Regions from separate parts of the Exiguobacterium sp. s152 genome, predicted to be linked through region 2. Evidence: a T-box and tRNA genes for the amino acid it is inferred to sense, from the RefSeq annotation. Region 2 holds a T-box; the other holds one or more tRNA genes.
The links. The T-box of region 2 lies ahead of KNP72_RS05715 (valine--tRNA ligase). A T-box ahead of a tRNA ligase gene usually reads a tRNA of that ligase, here a tRNA-Val.
Positions count from the first base shown of each region.

Region 1: it encodes a tRNA-Val, which carries the amino acid that the T-box ahead of KNP72_RS05715 (valine--tRNA ligase) is inferred to sense. The anticodon was not compared.

Region 1 is NZ_JACSLX010000005.1:76,596-87,580, reverse strand. Features, by position in the region: gene KNP72_RS10460 (methyltransferase family protein) at 1-489, shown strand, start outside; gene KNP72_RS10455 (DUF368 domain-containing protein) at 537-1,346, opposite strand; gene KNP72_RS10450 (GNAT family N-acetyltransferase) at 1,432-1,998, opposite strand; gene KNP72_RS10445 (sugar nucleotide-binding protein) at 2,099-2,848, shown strand; gene cypC (CYP152 family fatty-acid peroxygenase CypC) at 2,869-4,116, opposite strand; gene KNP72_RS10435 (potassium channel family protein) at 4,196-4,555, shown strand; gene KNP72_RS10430 (alanine/glycine:cation symporter family protein) at 4,574-5,932, opposite strand; gene yidD (membrane protein insertion efficiency factor YidD) at 6,062-6,337, opposite strand; gene KNP72_RS10420 (pyrroline-5-carboxylate reductase family protein) at 6,536-7,318, shown strand; gene KNP72_RS10415 (DUF554 domain-containing protein) at 7,356-8,060, opposite strand; tRNA gene KNP72_RS10410 (tRNA-Val) at 8,219-8,291, opposite strand; gene KNP72_RS10405 (GNAT family N-acetyltransferase) at 8,379-8,936, opposite strand; gene KNP72_RS10400 (DMT family transporter) at 9,004-9,318, opposite strand; gene KNP72_RS10395 (DMT family transporter) at 9,315-9,644, opposite strand; gene KNP72_RS10390 (TetR/AcrR family transcriptional regulator) at 9,656-10,234, opposite strand; gene KNP72_RS10385 (alpha/beta hydrolase) at 10,362-10,985, shown strand, end outside.
Region 2 is NZ_JACSLX010000002.1:322,834-333,818, reverse strand. Features, by position in the region: gene KNP72_RS05730 (uroporphyrinogen-III synthase) at 1-184, shown strand, start outside; gene hemB (porphobilinogen synthase) at 181-1,161, shown strand; gene hemL (glutamate-1-semialdehyde 2,1-aminomutase) at 1,158-2,462, shown strand; T-box leader at 2,510-2,729, shown strand; gene KNP72_RS05715 (valine--tRNA ligase) at 2,785-5,436, shown strand; gene KNP72_RS05710 (hypothetical protein) at 5,513-6,304, shown strand; gene KNP72_RS05705 (hypothetical protein) at 6,424-6,678, shown strand; gene KNP72_RS05700 (hypothetical protein) at 6,879-7,079, opposite strand; gene KNP72_RS05695 (protein adenylyltransferase SelO) at 7,340-8,776, opposite strand; gene KNP72_RS05690 (bifunctional folylpolyglutamate synthase/dihydrofolate synthase) at 8,885-10,105, shown strand; gene KNP72_RS05685 (type IV pilus modification PilV family protein) at 10,190-10,618, shown strand; gene KNP72_RS05680 (prepilin-type N-terminal cleavage/methylation domain-containing protein) at 10,615-10,985, shown strand, end outside.

The sequences.
Region 1 (10,985 bases), on a different contig from region 2:
CGAAACCGGTCCGAACCGACCGATGGTGCCAGTGAGCACGCTAGTTTTTATATCGTCTCATTGATGATGGTTACCGTATTCGCTATCTCGATCGGACTTTCTGTTTGGACCGATACACGTCAGGCCACACTGCAACGCCTGCTCGGCCTTAGCGGGTTCATCGCCGGTGTCTCACTTCGCTATTGGGGCATCCGACAATTGCGCCATCAGTTCACCCGCCACGTCGTCGTCCGGCCCGCGGATGAGCTCGTCAGTTCGGGACCGTATCGTTATTTACGCCATCCCCTCTACACGGGGCTCTTATTTATCACGTTCGGATTTTCACTCTTTTTCGCGCCTTGGACGATTGCTCTCGTCGGTACATGTTTGATGAGTCTCGCTCTCTTATGGCGCATCCATATCGAGGAGAAAATGTTGACATCTCACTTCGGTGTGACGTATCAGACGTGGGCCAAGTCACGTAAACGCTTGATCCCGTTCATTTATTAAGCAAAAAACATGCACGCTCGTCTTCATTGACGGGCGTGCATGTTTGGTTAAACGGAGAAACGTCCAAGTAGACGGACGATGATAAATCCAGCGAAGAACGAGAGGACACTGAGTATCCACATGATTGTCGTGTCCGGCAGACCTGGGAATACGACCGCAAGCGAGCCGATGACCAACCCGATGATGACCGAAAACGTCATGCCCGGAAAATGACCGAGCAAATAGCGAATCACTTTACTGCTGACGATAAACCCGACGGCCACTCCAAGACCGACGATGCCGATAATGAGCAGGTTCAAGTTCGACAACGCGCTGATGACGGTCGGATACACCCCGATCAAAAGCAATACGAATGAGCCACTGATTCCCGGCAACAACATCGCCATACTGCCGAGCCATCCTGAGAAGAACAAGAGAATCGTCGTCCCTGTCGAGAGTTCCGTGATGATGACCGTATCTGCTGGTTTGATGATTGCCATGCTGGCCACAAGAATCGCCCCGATGACCATCGCGACGATATGTACCGGTCGCATGACGGCTCTCGTTCGAAATTCAAAGAAGAGCATCGGGATAATCCCGAGAATCAATCCGATGAAAAAGAACTGGGTCGGTTCATAATATTCGAGCAAGAGGAACTCAATCACGCGGCTGAGTCCTAAAATCGCCCCTGCCATCCCAATCCCGAGCGGAATCAAGAACAACAAGTGCTGTTTCCAATGCCGACTGAAGATACCGCTGATGGCTTCAATCAAACGATCATAAATTCCTAAAATAACTGCAATCGTCCCGCCGCTGACGCCAGGAATCAAATCACTCGTTCCCATCGCGATGCCGCGCAACATATTCTTCCACTCCATACACAATCTCCTTTTTCTCTCTCAATGTGATCAAGCCTATAGTATAGCCGAGTCCCGATCGGTTTGCATCGGTTTCGTGACGTGTTCAGGCGTTCTCGCTTACCGTAAACGTCATATAATCGAACCGTCCCCCGGATATCTCAATCTCTTTCTCTTTCATAAAGCCGAGACGTTCATACAATCGACCTGCTGCCGGGTTCGTCTGATCGACGTTGAGCGTGACGCGAGGAATGTTCATGGCACGCGCATGAGCAATCGCCTGTTGAATCAAGCCCGTCCCAATCCCGCGTCCGCCGAACGTCGCGTCGACGGCGACCGAGTCGATATACAGGACGTCGCCTTCCGTTTCGACATCCAACTCGCCAGACTGACCGTTTGTCCGGAGCCAAGCTTTAATCGGTTCATCGAGCATTGCCGCCTGCTCGCCATGATACGCAATCAGGATGCCTGCAATCGTCGCATCGGATTCGGCCACCCATATGTTCTCGTAGCTCAAGCGGTTGCCAGGCTGACCAATCCACATCGCGAGTCGAACGAGCACATGCTCTTGATCGGATGTGCCGGTCAATGAATAGGCGATTTCATGAATCGCCGTATAGACGAGCGGTGCAATCTGCAACTGATCGTCCGGTGTCGCTTTTCGAATATTCATCATTATCGCCTCCACTCAACAGTCTAGCATAAAGCTGTCCACAAAGGGTTTGTCAGTTCGTGAAGTGTGGGATGATAGAAACAAAAGGGAGGAATCCATGATGAAAGCAATTTTAACAGGTATGAACGGGACCGTCGCCCCCGTCGTCTCCGAGACGTTAACGCGGCATGGCATCGAGCCCGTGGCCTGGGACCGAACGAAAGTATCGACCACAGATGAGGCCGAGATGCGACGTTTTATCGAATCGGTGCGTCCGAACTACTTTCTTCATATCGGGATGGGTGCCGTCGAATGGGCCGACACGCTAGCTCGGCTATGCGGAGAATATAAGATTCCATTTCTCTTCACGAGCACCGTCTCGGTGTTCTCTGACAACGTGACAGGGCCAATCACACCGGACATGCCTCCTGACGCGACCGATGAATACGGGGCCTATAAGCGGGCCTGCGAAGAGACGATTGCCCGGACCAATCCTGGTGCCCAAATCGTACGGCTCGGTTGGCAAATCGGGCATCGTGCCGGTTCGAATAACATGATGGATTATTTCGAGAACGAGATGAAACGACATGGCGTCATCGTCGCGAGCGCTCACTGGTACCCGTCTTGCTCGTTTTTGGAAGACACGGCCGATGCCTTGTTCGAGATTTTGACGAAGCGAGGGCCCGGGTTGTACCAATTGAACGGCAATTCGAGTCACTCTCTGTATGACATCGCGATGGCGCTCAAAGAGTCACATGATACATCGTGGCAAATCGAACAGACTGATGAACCGAAACGTGATAATCGAATGGTCGATACGAATATCACGATTCAACCGATTACAAAATGGCTAGCGTTACACACGAAATGAGTCGCCCGCGGGCGACTCATTTATTTGTTCTTTCGAATCTGATTCAGCACGAAACGGCTCTTCGGTAAACTCGGCAAATCGACAAAGCTATAACTGAGGTCTTGCGGCGGCACCTCGTAACGGTAACGTGTTAGGAACACGTCAATCGTCTCACGCATGATTGCAATCGTCACATGCTCTCCCGCACAGCGGTGTCCGAAATCGACATCACCGCCGCCTTGCGGAATGAACGTGAACGGACTTTCCGTCCAGTCTTTGAACCGATCGGGGTTGAATGTATCCGGTTCCGTCCACAAGGAAGGGTCATGATTCGTCCCATATAAATCGAGCAAGACGAGCGTCCCTTCTTCGAACGTAAATCCGTTCCACTCGAAATCTTGCTTGACCCTCGCAGCAGTCACGGGGAAAAATGGATAAAAGCGTCTCACTTCTTGAACGAACCATGTCGGTTCGGTCTCACCACGCGCCAATCGGTCCCGCGCTTCCGGAAATTGGTGGAGCGCCAATACAGTGAACAACACATAAATCGAGACAGCCACGGTCGGGCGCAATATATTGATTACTTCGACAGCAACGACGTCGGCCGGAAGCAGATGACCCGCTTCATCCCGATGCCAAGAAAATTCGTATAACGCCGTTTGTTCGTTTGGGAGAAGCCGGTTCGTCCGCACTTCTTCGACCATGCCACGCACCCACGCCTCGGCCGAGGAGCGGGCCGCTCGCCCCCGAACATGTTTTGGTCCGAGGGCAGTCCCAGATTCAAATAACAATTTCATCTCGTCCGTCCGACGCGCTACTTCGCTTTCATGGAGCGGGACCCCGGCCCATTCACAGACGGCCCGCATGAGAACTTCTTGCGCCATATCATAGAGCACCGTCTCGTCAACTGCCGCGTCGAGCGCCCGTTCCCACTCCCGGCTGACCAGTTTCGTTAACCGTTCGATATTTTGGGGGAACATGAGTTTCATGAACATTCGTTTGCGATGTGTATGGGCCGCCCCGTCTAACGTCTGCACCCCGTCCTCACCGAACAATGTTTTCAGTAGCCGTTTCGGTGCCGCATCCTTGCGTACAAACTTCTCTGCGTCATAGAACAAGGCTGCCGCCTCGCCGCCTCCGAGACAGATGACGCGTTCGCCGAGCAAGCGTGTTTCAAACAGAGTGGATTGAAAGCTCTTCCGACGGTTCGGGACGTATAAATATCCTTCCCGTAGGAACGCCAGGCTATGATCGAGCCCTTCTTCTTTTGGAATCAGTCGTGTCATCATGATCATCCTCTCCAGTTTTGCTATAAAGGATGTTCCCCTGTTGCTAGCGAACAAACCTATAGGGAAAGGAGGAAATGAAATGCTATCTTTCATCTTGACGTTCCGGCGCATGTTCCGCGGGATTTGGCGTGGCTTGAAGGATGCGGAGTTTCAAGTCTTGTTCAGTCTCGCCTTCCTGACCATCCTCTCCGGGACACTGTTCTACTCACGCTTCGAAGACATGCGTTGGCTCGATGCCCTGTATTTCAGTGTCGTCACACTCACGACAATCGGCTATGGGGATTTTGTCCCGACGACCGATATCGGCAAAGTGTTCACGATCGGCTATGTCATCACGGGTGTCGGCATCATGGTCGGTTTCATCACGAAAGTGTTCGACCATCTTCAACAAGCACGGCTCGAAGAGGTTCGCAAACGAAATACGCCACCGTTCCCGTGAGGATGGTGGCGTATTGGTTTAAGAGGCTTTTCGATTTCGATTTTCGAGTTCGAGCTGTTGATTGAATCGCTTCGTCTCAGCAATGACGACACCCGACAAGAACAGTAAGCCAATCAAGTTCGGGATGGCCATCAAGCCGTTGAACACGTCCGAGAGCGCCCAAACCAAGTTGAGGTTCGTCGTCATCGCACCGAGACCGGCAACGAGAACGAACGCAATCCGATAAGGAAGAATCGATTTTTGACCGAACAAGTAATGAATCGACCGTTCCCCGTAGTATGACCACCCGAGCACCGTCGAATAGGCGAACATGACGAGTCCAATCGTCACGATATAACCGCCGGCCGGTCCAAGGAATTGCTCGAACGTCGCCGTCGTCAATTCGACCCCCTCGAGGCCCGAACCGATTTGACCGCCCATGACGAGCGTGATTCCCGTGACCGAACAGACGATGAGCGTATCGAGAAACACTTGCGTCATCGAGACGAGCGCCTGACGTCCCGGCATATCCGTTTTAGCAGCCGCTGCGGCAATCGGCGCCGAACCGAGACCTGCCTCGTTCGAGAAGACGCCGCGCGCCACACCGTAACGAATGGCGGCCCCGATGGCTCCGCCACCAATTGCTTCGGCACTGAACGTGCTGCTGAAGATGAGGGCGATGGCATCCGGAATGAGCGTATAGTTCATCACCATAATCAACAATCCGCTGCCGAGATAAAAGACGATCATGACTGGTACGAAGTAACTGACGACGCGACCGATTGATTTGACACCGCCCAAGATGACCGCGCCTGTGAAAATCATAATCAAGATACCAGAGACATACAACGGCACGTCAAAGGTCGTCTTGAGCGCCATCGCGACCGAGTTCGTCTGCACCCCGTTCCCGATCCCAAACGCGGCGAGCGAGGCGAATGCCGCGAATGCGACGGCGAGCCAACGTTGCTTTAAACCCCGTTCCAAGTAATACATCGGCCCCCCGGCCATTTGTCCGCGTTCATCGGTCACCCGATATTTAACGGCGAGCACGGCTTCGGCGTATTTCGTCGCCATACCGAAAAATCCGGATACCCACATCCAGACGATCGCCCCCGGTCCACCGAGCACGACCGCGGTCGCAACCCCGACGATATTCCCCGTACCGACGGTTGCTGCGAGCGCCGTCATGAGCGCTTGGAAGTGACTGATATCCCCTTTCGATGTTTTGTCTTGATTTTTAGAAAACGCGAGCTTCAATGCGTACGGCAACTTCGTGACTTGAAGTCCCCCGAGCCGTACCGTCAAGTAGATGCCTGTCCCCACAAGCAAAATCAATAACGGTGGTCCCCACACAAAGTTCGAAATCGTACCGATGAGTTCACTGAACGATTGACTCATTTTGAATTCCCCTTCCCCTTATGTAATCGTACATCTCTATTTTTTCAGAATACTTAGAAGATTGTCAAAAGTATTGTAATAAAACAAAGATGAGATTTAGCTTCTGTATCTAAAACAGCGAGACGCCGCTTAGACGTCTCGTTGAGATAGGGGCTTTTCACGTTGCAATGGCGCATGCCAATCGAATTCATCCGGCACGTAGTCGAGCCCACCCGAATGGAACGGTTGACAGCGCAATAGACGGCGCGCCGTCAAATATCCGCCTTTGAGGGCTCCATGTTTTTCAATCGCCTCGATTCCATAATGGGAACACGTGGGATAAAAGCGGCAAGTCGGTGGTTTCAACGGCGAGATGAACCGCTGATACCCTTGGATTCCCCGCACTAATACTCGTTTCACTTCCATCGCCTCCAGTTTGATTACTGCCATAATAGCTCGCTCGGGCCAGCTTGTCATCTATGACGAATGCGACAATCAAATGACAATCCGTTCATTTGTTTTTCCTTTGTTTTACAATTTGAGCACGATGGGCGCTATTTACCGGATCATTTGTTATGATAAACAACATATATATGACCGAATCTATATGAAGAGGTGACGAGAATGAATATTTTAATGGTAGGTGCAGGATCGATGAGTGAGTCACTCGTGCGCGGATGGCTTGCCTCAGGTGTGTCGCCTGAACAAATCACCATGACGAACCGGAGTGACCGGACCCGTTTGACAGCGCTCCAAGCTGAGCTCGGTGTGCAAATCGTCGACGAAGAGGATGTCAACGCGTATGACATCGTCGTCCTCGCGATGCAGCCGGACGGGGTCATGCCTTATGTGCAATCTAAAACGTGGAGCACACCGCTCCTCGTCTCCGTAGCAGCTCATATCGAACCGAGCGAGATTGAAGAGGCGTCAGGTCTCCCTGCCGTCTGCGCGATGCCGAATACCCCAGTCGCTTATCGGAGCGGGATGACCGGACTCTGGTTCGGCCCAGAGACCGATGATACGGTCCGTGAGACCACGACGGCGCTGTTTGAACGCGTCGGACGGACGGCCGTGACGGATGCGAAGACGATGTCCGCCTTCATGGCTGCCGCCGGATGCAGCCCCGCTTTCTTTTATGAAATCGTCGGTTCGATGACGCCCGTCTTGACCGATGCCGGTTTCGATGAAGCGACGGCGCGCCAAATCGTCGCCCAGGCGATGAAAGGATCGGCTGAACTGTTGCTTCACGAGACACGGCCGACGAACGACTTGATTGCGGACGTGGCCGCGCCAGACGGTCCGACCGACCGCGGTGTCGGTGTGCTCCGCTCGCGCGATTTAGCAGACGTCATGGCGTCGGCCCTTCGCGAAAGTGCGAGAGAAGAAGTCGAACAACCGAAGAATTGAAAAAATCCGAGAAACGCATCGCGTCTCTCGGATTTTTTTATTGGACGATATGTAAGATAGAGACGATGACCGCGACCATCAAGATTCCCGGCAATAAGTTCGCGACACGGATCCGCGTGATGCCGACCAAGTTCAACCCGATTGCGACAATCATGACACCACCGGTCGCCGTCATCTCTAAAATAAAGTCATCCATGAGCGACTCCGGGATGAACTTCATGATTTGAATGGCGAGCAAGGCGATTGCTCCTTGATATAAGAGCACAGGCACTGCCGAGAACATGACCCCGATGCCGAGCGTCGAGCTGAGGACGAGTGCCGTGAAACCGTCAATCAATCCTTTCGTATAGAGGACGTCATGATCCCCGCGCAACCCGCTGTCGAGCGCGCCGATTACAGCCATCGCCCCGATGACGAAGATGAGCGTCGCCGTGATGAACCCTTCGGCGATACTCGACTTGCTCTTGCCGCCGAGACGGCGTTCCAATTGATAGCCGACCTCGTTCAATTTTTCATCAAGCTTCCACCATTCGCCGAGGGCGGCCCCGATGACGAGACTGCCGATGACGATTAAAAAGTTCTCGCTCTTCATCCCCATTTGCACGCCAAGTAAGACGACGGCGAGACCGATGGCTGCGGTGACCGTCTCTTTCATTCGTTCGGGGATGCGGTGAAACAAGAGTCCAAGTAATGTACCAATCACGATCAACGCCGCGTTGACGATTGTTCTAGTTAAGACCATCGTATAATTCCCCGTTTCTGTATGTATTGAGAGGAATATACCAACTGTTTATGTAGGCTGTCAATTGAAAGAAAAACAAAAAAAAGCCACTTCTCGCAAGAAGTGGCGTCGCGGAAACCCACGTTCCTATGGGTTTCGCATCGGGTTTGGCACCCAAGTGATTCTGACTGGGCTCGAACCAGCGACCTCTACCCTGTCAAGGTAGCGCTCTCCCAGCTGAGCTACAGAATCAGGTCGTGTCCTCTCTTAAGGACACTATTAATATATCAAGAAACTAATGCCTTGGCAACTGTTTTTTAAAACTTTATTCACTTTTTTTTAACGCGTCATTTCTTCCCGTTTCATATGGCGGCACAACCGTTCTAAATCACCGGCATATACCGAGACGAGCATGCCTTGATATTCGGTATCCCGATCCCAATGCAGTCCGTTCGCTTTCGCGACCCGTTGCGATGGGACGTTATCCGGATGAATCAAGGAAATGATCTCTTTCTCACCTTCTTCGAACGCATGACGCATGAGACGAGCCGCTGCCTCGCGTCCGTAGCCCATATGCCAATGCTTCGGCGCCAGCCAATATCCGACTTCAAGTTCAATCGTGCCGTCGAGTTCATGGAGCAACGTGCCGGCATGACCGATTGGCTCGTCATTTTCATGCGACATCAATTTGAGCAACCCGGTTTGACGACCCGTCTGATAGCGGGCCAACTGGCGCTCGAACCATTCGATCGTCTGTTCATCCGTATATGGCTTCCCATCCGGGCTAATGAAACGCATCACGCGCGGATCTTGGAGTAGCGATTTCACGAAATAAAAATCAGCAATCGTGTAAGGTTCGAGTCGTAGACGCTCGGATTGCAGTTTGATATGACTCATCGTCCTCGCCCCTTTCGTTCACAGTCTGAACTATTCAATTCCCGTTTTTATTTCGATTCAATCCTAATTAGGCGACAACTTTCAATCCGATGACGCTCCCGATAATGAGCAAAAGAAAAAAGATGCGCCACCGGTCTCGAGATTCGTTCAAATACAGCATACCGAGCACGACGCCGCCGGCCGCCCCAATCCCGACCCAAATCGAATACGCAAGCCCGAGCGGGAGCGTCTCGAGAGAGCGCGACAACAAATAAAAACTTAAGGCAAACGTTCCGACGGACAAGATCGACCATTTAACAATCTGATAGCCTTTCGATTTTCCCATCCAAAAGACCGCCATCATCTCGGCAAGACCCGCGCCAATCAAAAATACCCAACTCATGCCGATTCCCCTCCTGTCACTTGTTTCAGTCCAATCACACCGATGAGGAGCGTCGCGATAAAGACGAGCTTCATGCCGGTCAGTGCCTCGTCGAACAAGACCGCACCGACGATGACCGTTCCAACGGCCCCGATGCCGGTGAACACTGCGTAACCGGTCCCAGCCGGTAACGTCCGGAACGACATCGCCAACAGCCCAAAGCTCACAACTAATAAGAGAACGGTCACCACGCTCGGACCGAGCACCGTGAAGCCGTTCGACAGTTTCATCGTCGTGGCCCAGACGATTTCAAGCAGGCCGGCTAGAATGAGCCAAACCCAGGCCATTTGATCTTGTTTCACGTCCATCCGACTCCTTTCTTATAGATGGTGAATGCGGCCTGTTGCCGCTTGACGCGATTCGTCTTGAGCGTGAAGAGTGAGATGAGCGCGCCGTCGAGAAAACAATAGTAGGCATCGTAAACGTCCTCGAGCGACTGTTCGGGTAACGCCCCTTGCTCCATCGCCAATCGAAACTGTTCTTTCTCAAACGCTTGCAAGTCCGTCTCGACCGACCCGAGCGTCGTCTCGATGAACGATCGCAATTCAGGCGGCGGGACGAGCAACATCCGCTTTGTCAGCATCCATGTCTCCTCTTCTTCAAAGAAGCGAATCAACGTCTCGACGATGGCCTCGATCCGTTCGAGCGGTGCCGCGCCCTCAGTGGCGTCCCGCGCTTCTCGCCAGACGCGATCGTAACGATCTGCCATGTCCTCGACGACTTGTTTGAACAATTGCTCTTTTCCTTCGATATGAGCGTATAACGATGCTTTCTTAATGCCGACGTCCTCGGCTAGTGCCGCTAATGATAGTCCTTCATACCCTTCAAGCGCAAAGCGCCGTCGTGCCGCGAGTTCAATCCGTTGTTTCGTGTTCATGCTCTGTCGTCCCCTTTCTTCTCTCATCACTTTACCTAACGAACGGTAGGTAGTCAAGTGTCGCGATTGTATTTCTCGTCCACACCCGGCAAACTAAAACCAGTTGACTGCGAAAGGAGCGCTTTATATGCTCGACCAATTCAGCTTCACCTTACCGACCGAGGCCATACGTGGCCGGAAGCGGATTGTCCGTGTCTATCGTCCCGACTTCGTGTCGGCTGACGAACGAATCCCGGTCCTCTATATGCACGACGGTCAAAACGTGTTCGACGGCAAGACCGCCACGATCGGCGAAGGTTGGTCAATCGACCGCCACATCGAGGACTTGCAATTGCCGCTCATGGTCGTCGCCATCGCGAGTGCCCCGGACTGGCTCGACCGCTACGATGAGTATTCGTTTTATGAAGACGAGATGCTATATCGCCGAATCGGACCAGAACTCGCCAAGACACGGCCCACGCTCGGCGGGAGAGGTCGGGCTTACGCCGACTGGCTCATGCAAGAGTTAAAGCCATGGATTGATGAACGCTACGCGACCGACCCGGACGACGTCGGCGTGATGGGCAGCTCGATGGGCGGGGTCATCTCGCTCTATATGATGACGGCCTATCCGTCCATCCGGCGCGTCGGCTCGCTCTCGACGGCCGCATGGGCCAATCTCGACTCACTCATTCGGGAAGTGAAGCAGGCCGATGTGACGGCGCGCCTCTATATGGACATCGGGACGAACGAGACGAGCGGACCGATCACG
Region 2 (10,985 bases):
CGTCCTCAGCCCGTCCGCCGTCCATGCCCTCACGCCATACCTCGACCATTTCCACGGGACGTGGTACGCCATCGGTGAAGTGACCGAGCGCGCCGTCCGGGAAGTGTCGACGTTACCGGTCCGAGTGCCTGAGTGTTATACTATGGATGCATTAATACAGTGTATAGGGGAGGATTTTTCATGAACCAGTTTGACCGTCATCGTCGTCTTCGTTCATCGAAGTCAATGCGTGCACTCGTACGTGAAAACCATGTTCGGAAAGAAGATTTGATTTACCCACTCTTCATCATCGAAGGGACAGACATTAAACGCGAAGTCAGCTCGATGCCGGGCGTCTTCAACTTCTCGCTCGACCGTCTCGAGGACGAGATCAACGAGATCGTCGACCTCGGCATTCAATCGGTGCTCTTGTTCGGCGTGCCGGAACATAAAGACCCGGAAGGCAGCGAGGCGTACCATGACCACGGCATCGTCCAAGAGGCAATCCGCAAAGTAAAAGAATGGGCGCCACAGCTCACGGTCATCGCCGACACGTGCCTGTGCGAATACACGTCGACGGGCCACTGCGGCATCGTGAAGAACGGTGACGTCGATAACGACGCGTCACTACCGCTTCACGTGCAGACGGCGATCACACAAGCGCAAGCCGGCGCTGACATCATCGCGCCGAGCTCGATGATGGACGGCTTCGTCGCCGCCATCCGCGAAGGGCTCGACCAAAACGGATTCAACCATATCCCGATCATGAGTTACGGTGTCAAGTACGCATCGGCGTACTACGGACCGTTCCGTGACGCAGCGCAATCGGCACCTGGCGAAGGCGACCGCAAAGGCTATCAGATGGACCCGGCCAACCGCCGTGAAGCGTTCCGTGAATCACAATCGGACGTCGAGCAAGGCGCAGACTTCATGATCGTCAAACCGGCGCTCGCGTTCATGGATATCATCCGTGACATGCGCGACTCGCTCGATATGCCGATTGTGGCGTATAACGTGAGTGGGGAGTACGCCATGGTCAAAGCGGCCGCTTTGAACGACTGGGTCGATGAAGAGCGCATCGTCATGGAGACGATGGTCGGCTTCAAACGAGCCGGTGCGGACCTCATCGTTACGTATTTCGCAAAAGATGTCTGTCGCTATTTGGAAGGAGACTACGCATGACCTACAAACAAACACGCTCAGAAGCGGCGTTCGAACAAGCACGTCCGCTCATGCCGGGTGGGGTAAACAGCCCGGTCCGTGCCTATAAATCAGTCGGCATGACGCCAATCTTCGCTGAACGCGGTGAAGGTTCACGCATCTACGATATCGATGGCAACGAATATATCGATTACGTCCTCTCATGGGGACCACTCATCCTCGGCCACCGCGACCCTGTCGTCACGAAGGCGATTCAAGAGCAAGCTGAGAAAGGCTGGACGTTCGGGACACCGACCGAGCTCGAAACGAAAATGGCCGAGCTCGTCATCGAGCGCGTCCCATCGATCGAGATGGTGCGCATGGTCAACTCGGGTACGGAAGCGACGATGGCGGCACTCCGCCTCGCACGCGGTTACACGGGCAAGACGAAAATCTTGAAGTTCGAAGGCTGCTACCACGGTCATGGCGACTCGCTCCTCATCAAGGCCGGTTCGGGCGTCGCGACGCTCGGTCTCCCGGACTCGCCGGGCGTACCGAAAGATTTGGCGAGCCAGACGCTCACGGTGCCATATAACGATTTGGATGCTCTCCGCATCGCCTTCGAGAAGTTCGGCGACGATATCGCTGGTGTCATCGTCGAACCGGCGGCCGGTAACATGGGCTTCGTGCCACCGCAACCTGGCTTCCTCGAAGGACTCCGCGAGATCACGGAACAGTACGGCTCGCTCCTCATCTTTGACGAGGTCATGACCGGATTCCGGGTCGGCTATAACTGTGCCCAAGGCTACTTCGGCGTGACGCCGGACTTGACGTGCCTCGGGAAAGTCATCGGCGGCGGCCTTCCGGTCGGTGCCTATGGCGGGAAACGCGAGATTATGGAACAAATCGCGCCACAAGGACCGATTTACCAGGCAGGGACGCTCTCAGGGAACCCACTCGCGATGATCGCCGGCTACACGACGTTGTCGCAACTCAAGCCTGAGCACTATGCCGAGTTCGAACGCAAAGCGGACCGTCTCGCCGAAGGCTATACGAAAGCAGCCGAGAAGTATAACATCCCGCACGACACGAACCGGGCCGGCTCGATGTTCGGATTCTTCTTCACGAACGAGAAAGTGACGAACTTCGAGAAGGCGAAGACGGCGAACCTCGACCTGTTCCGCGCCTACTATCAGAAGATGGCGGCGCGCGGCGTGTTCTTGCCACCGTCACAGTTCGAAGGATTGTTCCTCTCGACCGTTCACACGGACGAAGATATCGACTTGACGCTCGCAGCGGTCGAGGCGACGTTCAAAGAGCTGCAACAAGAGTTTTCATTGTAATCTTGACGGAAACAGCTTCTGTCGCTACAATTGTTTAACAGATACGAACAAAAGCTACGATGAGGAATAGTACGCAATCAACATCCATTTTCAGAGACGCGGCCGCTTGGTGCGAGGCCGCGAAGGATGGTGCGGAAGTCGCCTCGGAGCTGACCTTTTGAACGAAGTAGGAAGGTCCGGTCCATCGACCGTTATTCGATTTTGAGGGCGCCACAAGTGGCGAACTAAGGTGGTACCGCGGAAGATACGGCTTCTTTCGTCCTTAGCGTTAAGGACGAGAGTAGCCGTTTTTTTGTCCACATTATTAGAGGAGGTTGGGCATATGGCCAACGAGACAAACGAAATCACCATGCCGACGAAGTACGATCCAAGTGCGACGGAAGCGAAATGGTATGACTACTGGTTAGAGAACGACGTATTCAAAGCAGACGAGGACGATTCAAAACAGCCGTACACGATCGTCATCCCGCCACCGAACGTAACGGGGAAACTTCACCTCGGACACGCATGGGACACGACGCTCCAAGATTTGCTGACGCGCCTCAAGCGCATGCAAGGCTATGACGTCCTCTGGCTCCCAGGGATGGACCACGCCGGGATCGCGACGCAAGCGAAAGTCGAACAGAAGCTCCGTGAGGACGGCATCATGCGCTATGACCTCGGACGCGAGAAGTTCCTCGAGAAGACGTGGGAATGGAAAGACGAGTACGCCGATACGATCCGTGCCCAATGGTCAAAACTTGGCCTCGGTCTCGACTACTCACGTGAGCGCTTCACGCTCGACGAAGGACTCTCGAAAGCGGTCCAGGAAGTGTTCGTCCGCCTCTATGAGAAAGGCTTGATTTACCGCGGCGAATATATCGTCAACTGGGACCCGGCGCAAAAGACGGCCGTTTCGGATATCGAGGTCATCTATCAAGAAGTCGAAGGCGCATTCTACCACATGAAGTATCCGCTTGCGGACGGCTCAGGCCACATCGAGATCGCGACGACGCGTCCGGAGACGATGCTCGGCGATACGGCCGTTGCCGTCAACCCGAAAGATGAGCGTTACGCGCACCTCGTCGGCAAGACGATCATGCTTCCGGTTATGAACCGCGAGATTCCGATCGTCGCTGACGACTACGTCGACATGGAGTTCGGTACAGGTTGCGTCAAGATCACACCGGCGCACGACCCGAACGACTTTGAGATCGGGAACCGCCACGAACTCCCGCGCATCCTCGTCATGGACGAAGGCGGCAAGATGAACGAGAACGCCGGCAAGTACGAAGGGCTCGACCGCTTTGAATGCCGCAAACAACTCGTCAAAGATTTGGAAGCAGACGGCACGCTCGTCAAAATCGAGCCGCACACGCATTCGGTCGGCCACTCGGAACGTTCAGGCGCGGTCATCGAGCCGTATCTTTCGAAACAGTGGTTCGTCGACATGGAGCCGCTCGCGAAAGCTGCGCTCGAAGCACAAGGACATGATGATACGAAAGTCAACTTCATCCCAGAGCGGTTCGAAGGCACATACCTTCGCTGGATGGAGAACATCCGTGATTGGTGTATCAGCCGTCAACTCTGGTGGGGCCACCGCATCCCGGCGTGGTACCATAACGAGACAGGTGAGATTTATGTAGGCAAAGAAGCACCGGCGGACAGTGAGAACTGGCACCAAGACGAAGACGTGCTCGACACATGGTTCTCGTCAGCGCTCTGGCCGTTCTCGACGATGGGCTGGCCGGATACGGACTCAGCAGACTTCAAACGTTACTTCCCGACGAGCGCGCTCGTCACGGGTTACGACATCATCTTCTTCTGGGTATCACGCATGATTTTCCAATCGCTCGAGTTCACTGGGAAGCAGCCGTTCAACGACGTGCTCATCCACGGTCTCATCCGCGACTCGGAAGGCCGCAAGATGTCGAAGTCGCTCGGTAACGGCGTCGACCCGATGGAAGTCATCGACCAATACGGTGCGGACTCACTCCGCTGGTTCCTCCTCACGGGATCGACACCAGGGAACGACCTTCGTTTCTACTGGGAGAAAATCGAATCGACATGGAACTTCGCGAACAAAATTTGGAACGCGAGCCGTTTCGCCCTTATGAACATGGAAGGCATGAAGTATGAGGACATCGATTTGTCAGGTGAGAAGACGCTCGCTGACAAGTGGATTCTCACTCGCTTGAACGACACAATCGACCAAGTGACACGTCTCGTCGACAAGTATGAGTTTGGCGAAGCCGGCCGTTACTTGTACAACTTCATTTGGGAAGAGTTCTGTAACTGGTACATCGAGATGGCGAAACTCACGCTCTATGGTGAGGACGAGGCGGCGAAAGCGACGACACGTTCAGTGCTCGCGTACACGCTCGACTCGATCATGCGTCTCATGCACCCGTTCATGCCGTTCCTCACAGAGGAAATCTGGCAGCACTTGCCGCACGAAGGTGACTCAATCGTCCGTGCGAGCTACCCGACACGTCGCGACGAGCTCCACTTCGCGGACTCGGTACCAGCGTTTGAAGCGGTCATGAACGTCATCCGTTCGGTCCGTAACATCCGTTCGGAAGTGAACGCCCCGATGTCGAAACCGATTCAGCTCTTCATCTCGACGTCGGATGAGGCGACTCAAGATTACTTGAGCGCGAACGAAGCAACAATTGGCAAGTTCACGAACGCGACTGAGCTCGAAATCGGACGTGGCTTGACGGCTCCTGATAAGTCGATGTCGGCCATCATGACGGGTGCGGAACTGTTCATCCCGCTCGCCGACCTCATCAACTTTGAAGAAGAAATCGCCCGTCTTGAGAAAGAAGTGGCGAAGTACGAGAAGGAAGTCGAGCGCGTTCAGAAGAAACTCGGCAACCCAGGCTTCACTGGCAAGGCCCCGGCTCACGTCATCGACGAAGAGAAGGCGAAAGAAAAAGACTACCTCGATAAACGTGACGCGGTTCGCGCCCGTTTGGAAGAGTTGCGTAAGTAAGACATCAACCTTCTTTGGAGACCTGTTCTCCGAAGAAGGTTTTTTTGTCGTTTGGTGGAATTTAGGAGAGGAGACGATGCAAAGGTGGAGTGACATGAGACGAATCGGCATGATTTTAGGTTTGGCTGTGATGGGATTGGGTGGGTATGTGGCGGAACGAGCTGAACCGATCGAACCGACGGAATTAGGAGTGACAATTAATGAAAGTGCAGAAGAGACGTCTTCCAAGGATATTCCCGTAATGACGGACAAAGAAGAGTTCGGCTCGATGATTGAGGACGTGCCGAAAGGGACCGTTCGACTAGTCGATGCGGTCACGTCCCAATACACGCTTCAATATACAGATGGCACGTCCGAGCGACCATCGAAAGACGGTGTGATTTATGAAACCGTCATTGATGACCTCGGACTCATCGCCATTAAGTTACCAAACCGCGACGATTCGTTCGGCGTATTCAACTATTCACGGGACGAGGAGTGGGGGTTGCACGGGATTCAAAACTTTACGATTCCCGAGGCGGCCGAAAAAGTCCGCCACGGGCTGGACTTACCTGAAGAAGAGCTGTTTGTCGACAACTTCGAGATGAGTCAGCTCGAGCGGCCGGTGGAGATGTGGACTTTGTATGATGAGACGCAATGCATCACGATTTTAGTGACCGATGCGTTTAGTGTGGCCGATGGAGAATTGATTGAACAGCGCGACGTTTCGAACGAGCGGTATCGCTTGAATCAGCCGGAAGGGAACGGTTTGTATTATGTGGACCAAGGCAAGCTCATTGTCGTGACCGGGAATGTGTCGGAAGACGTGTTGCTCGATCTCTCGGACTCGCTGCCGGAGACGTGGTCGGCTGATTTTCCGATGAAGTAAGCAATCATTCAGGAGGAGGGAATATTATGTCGTACACTCACGAATTCGGTGTATTGGATTCAACAAATCGTCAATCATCATATGATACGTATACACCTGAACGTTTTGACTGTGTCTCGGTGGATGGAGAGTGGGTGGATGGGTTTATCGAGGAGCTGAACGAGATGCGCACGTATTTCCACTCCTATGACCGTCCTGGATTCGGATTAGACGAATGCGGGATCACGCTCATTCCACATGAGTCACTGGCACTGTTCTATCAAGTTGTCAAACAGGTAATGTACACGCATGAATCAGACGAACTGCATCGACTCATCTCGAAAATCGCTCAAGCCCAAGTCGAACAGAAGGACATGATTCATTTCGGACTATAAGTCTATATGAAAGAACAACCCCGAGCATCGTTATCGATGTTCGGGGTTGTGTTTGCGTCCGATATAAATGATGCCAAATACAGTGGTGGCAATCAAAACATGCAAGAAGAGCGGTTGAGGATGGCCAATGGGGAATAGATGAGTGGCATAGACGACATAAAGGATGCTTCCGAATCCTAGTAAGATGGAATAAAGAACCTTTATACGTCCTCTTCCTCTGGTTCTATCCAAAACGGGAGGCGACCGGTTGTCACGAAATAAGATGACGTGAGCAAGGCGCCGATTGCGAGTCCGGTTACTTGCGGCTGAATCGGCTGACCCGTCAACGATAAATAAAAACTGTAGACGAGATAGGACGTGGACACGACGATAATCGTCATGAGCAAGACAGTCATCTTCATTTCGATTCGTCCCAATCAAAATTATTCAAATATCTCATGAAAGTCGAAAACGAAACAGCTAAGAAAAAGGCGGGCATGAGCCATGCCCAGCCGTCTATGAAAGGTCCTTGCAATAGCTCGATTGACATCAAGCAGGCAAACCCTAACGAAATGAGTGAAGTGAGTAGAAGCATGTTGAACCTCCTAAAAGTGATGTTATCCACTTTACGTTCGAACATAAAAAAGGTTCCAAAAAAACCATCCTGCCGAAGCAGAATGGTTCATGTGCCACAAAACGTCTGATAAGGATAGCTGCGAGGCGGTCCGGGAGAGACATATCGTCCATAGTCTGCTTCGTAATCGTACGGCTTTCGCAATACGTCGAGCAGTGCATGGGTCGGACCGAAGTCACCGCGTTCGGCTGCCATGAGGGCGGCCTCGACATGATGATTGCGTGGAATGACGGCCGGGTTATGCTGACGCATGAGCCGAATGACGTCTGAATCCGGGAGACCTTGCTCCCCGAGGCGTTTTTGCCAAGCGGACAGCCACGCCTTGCCGTCGTCCTGTTTAGCAAAAAAGAGCGCGTCCGTGTCGTCGAGTGTGAGCGCTCGGAACGTGTTCGTGAAGTCAGCCTCAGACTCCATCATGAGTCGGAGCAGTTCGTCCGTCAGTGCATCGTCCCCGTCTTTTCGGACATAGAGCCCGATTTTATGGGCGAGCCCAGTAAAGTACGCCTCTTTATACGTTTCCGTGTAGTCGTTCAACAGCTTGTTGGCGATATCGACGGCGGCTTCTTGCTTGTCAGCGAGGAGCGGCAACAGCGTCTCGGCGAGGCGGGCCAAATTCCACGACCCGATATATGGTTGGTTCGCATAGGCGTAGCGTCCCTCGCGGTCGATGGAGCTGAAGACGGTGTTCGGGTGATACGTATCCATGAATGCACACGGGCCATAGTCGATCCCTTCACCGCTGATGAACGTGTTGTCCGTGTTCATGACACCGTGGATGAATCCGACGAGTTGCCAATCCGCGATGAGCTTCGCCTGACGGGTGATGACGCGGCCGAGGAATTGTTCATAGCGATTCGGCTGTCCTTCAAGGTCAGGGTCATGACGACGAATCGCATAGTCGGCGAGAGCGATGACATCATCAATCGATCCGGCCGCAGCGGCATATTGGAACGTGCCGACGCGTAAGTGGCTCGACGCGACGCGCGTCAAGATGGCACCATGCTTCGGTCCTTGACGCATGATTGGCTCACCGGTCGTGACGACGGCGAGCGCCCGATTCGTCGGGATGCCGAGGGCGTGCATCGCCTCACTGATGAGGAACTCGCGCACCATCGGTCCAACAGCGGCCCGTCCATCGCCTCCACGGGAATACTCGGTCGGACCTGAGCCTTTCAATTGAACATCGAAACGCTTGCCGTTCGGGGTGACATGTTCCCCGAGCACGAGTGCTCGTCCGTCACCGAGCATTGTGAAATGGCCGAACTGGTGGCCGGCATACGCTTGCGAGAACGACGTGTCGGTCTGGCGATTCCCAGCGAAGAGCGAGATGTCTTGGCGTACCTCGGCGTCGAGGCCGAGTGTCTCGGCGAGTGGTTCGTTCCAAAGCACGATCTCGGGCTTGTCGACCGGATGGACCGGTCCCTGGTCGTAAAAGATGTCACGGAGATCGAGGTAGGTCGCCTCGAAGTTCCAGTTGGTTGTCATGGTGATTCCTCCTTCTTCGCCTCGAGTATAGCACAGCCGATTCCGTGCGTAGCGCTTCGCGAATTTTGGTAAGATGAGAGGGAAGTGTGAAAACGGGAGTGATGGAAGATGGAGACGAGACAAGATGTATTTGATTGGCTACATGGCCAGCTGCGGTTCGGGATTAAACCGGGCTTGAAACGAATCGAGTGGATGTTGAACGCGCTACAGGTCAAAGAGTTGCCTTCGATTCATGTGGCGGGGACGAACGGGAAAGGGTCGACGGTCGCTTTCTTGCGGGCGATGGCGATGAAACAAGGGTTGAACGTCGGGACGTTCATCTCACCGTACATTATCCAGTTCGAAGAGCGGATTATGTTGAACGGGGAACCGATTCGTGAGGACGACCTCGTCAATATTGCCAACCGAGTTCGTGACTGTGCGTCAACATCACCAGAGACGTTGACGGAGTTCGAGCTACTGACGGTCATGGCCTGGCTCTATTTCCACGAACAACAGCCCGACCTCGTCATTTGGGAAGTCGGGCTCGGCGGCCGGCTTGACTCGACGAACGTGTTACAGAAGCCGCTCGCGACCATCGTGACGTCGATTGGACATGATCATCAAGGGATTCTCGGCGACACGCTCGAAGAGATTGCCCTCGAGAAATTCGGCATCATGAAACATGGCGTGCCGATGTTCCATAGCTTGATGGAGGAGCGGTTGATCGCCTTGCTCGAACAACAAGGACGAGAGATGGATGCGCCGATTCACGACGTCACGCCGCTCGTCACGTCAATCGAGGACGGGTCCGAGACGACTGTGACCTATGACGGTTTGCCTCCGGTGACGCTCGGATTGACCGGACATCATCAAGCATACAACGGGGCATGTGCCGTCGCGGTCGCCCGTCATCTTGGATGGAAGACAGAAGCGATTCAAGCGGGGCTGGCGTCGGCGCAACATCCGGGACGCTATGAGCTCATCTCGAGACAGCCGCGCATCGTGCTCGACGGGGCGCATAACGCGGAAGGTGTTGCCGCACTCGTCGAACAACTGAAACTCGAGCGTGACGTGACCGTCCTCGCAGCCATTCTCGCTGACAAGGACCGCGAGGCGATGGTCGCGTCGCTCCAGATAGTCGCGGACGTCTATGAGACGACGTTCGATTTCCCGCGTACCCGAACGAAAGACAGTCTGATTGCGGACGGTGCTCGTTACGTGGACTGGCAGGATTGGTTGTCCGCATGGCTCGAAGCACCGAAATCCGAGACGCTCGTCGTGACGGGGTCGCTCTACTTTATCAGTGAAGTCAGAAATCATTTAGCTAAAGATATTCAAAAAATGTAAGAAAAAGATTATAGATATGGGATAATAGTCTTAGATTGGGATAAACTGAATGGGAATCCACTTTGAGGAGTAGTGAGGTGCAGTATGGAGAGTGAGAAAGGTTTCACATTAGTAGAAGTATTAGTTTCTATTGTTCTCCTCGGTATTATTTTTACAAGCTTTTATGGACTTCTCGTTCAAAGTGCCCAAACTAATACGGTTTCTCGGACGATGATGGATTTATCTTACGTTGCTCAAAATGAATTCGAGTTGATGAAAGCAAAAGGGCAGGAGACTAGTGGCAAGACGAGAATTCAAATAGTTGAAGAACTCGGCTATACCTATCGACAAACGTCCTCAATAAATGGGTCGGCATGGCTGGAATTCTCAAAAACGATTCCGCTGGATAATCGGCGCATCGTTTTAAGGGTGGAGAATAGTCCCTCAGCTTTAAATCGAGTCATTATTGAAGTGTTTGAAGAGGCAACGATTGACTCTAATACAAAACTGGAGGGCGTCTTGAGGTGGGGATGAAGCAATTTGTTATCAAAATCCGTAATGAATCAAAAGGCGTTACTTTAGTCGAATTGCTGGTGACAGTAGTCATTAGCTCAATTGTAATAATCGTATTGGCAAATATTTTGACTGGTCTTGTTCAATTCAATCAATCCGAAAAATTACGAGATCATCAAACGGCAGAGATGCGATTAGTCATTAAGATGATTACTACTGATGTTCGCAGAAGCAACACGTTTGAAATGAATTCCTCGGCTTTGACTGTGAATAGCCGTACATACAAAGAGAGTAATGGAGTCATTTATCGAAACAATGAAGTGATTGCGCGAGGCGTCGAATCGTTGACGTTTAATTTCAAGGATCAAATGTTAACAATCGATTTAAA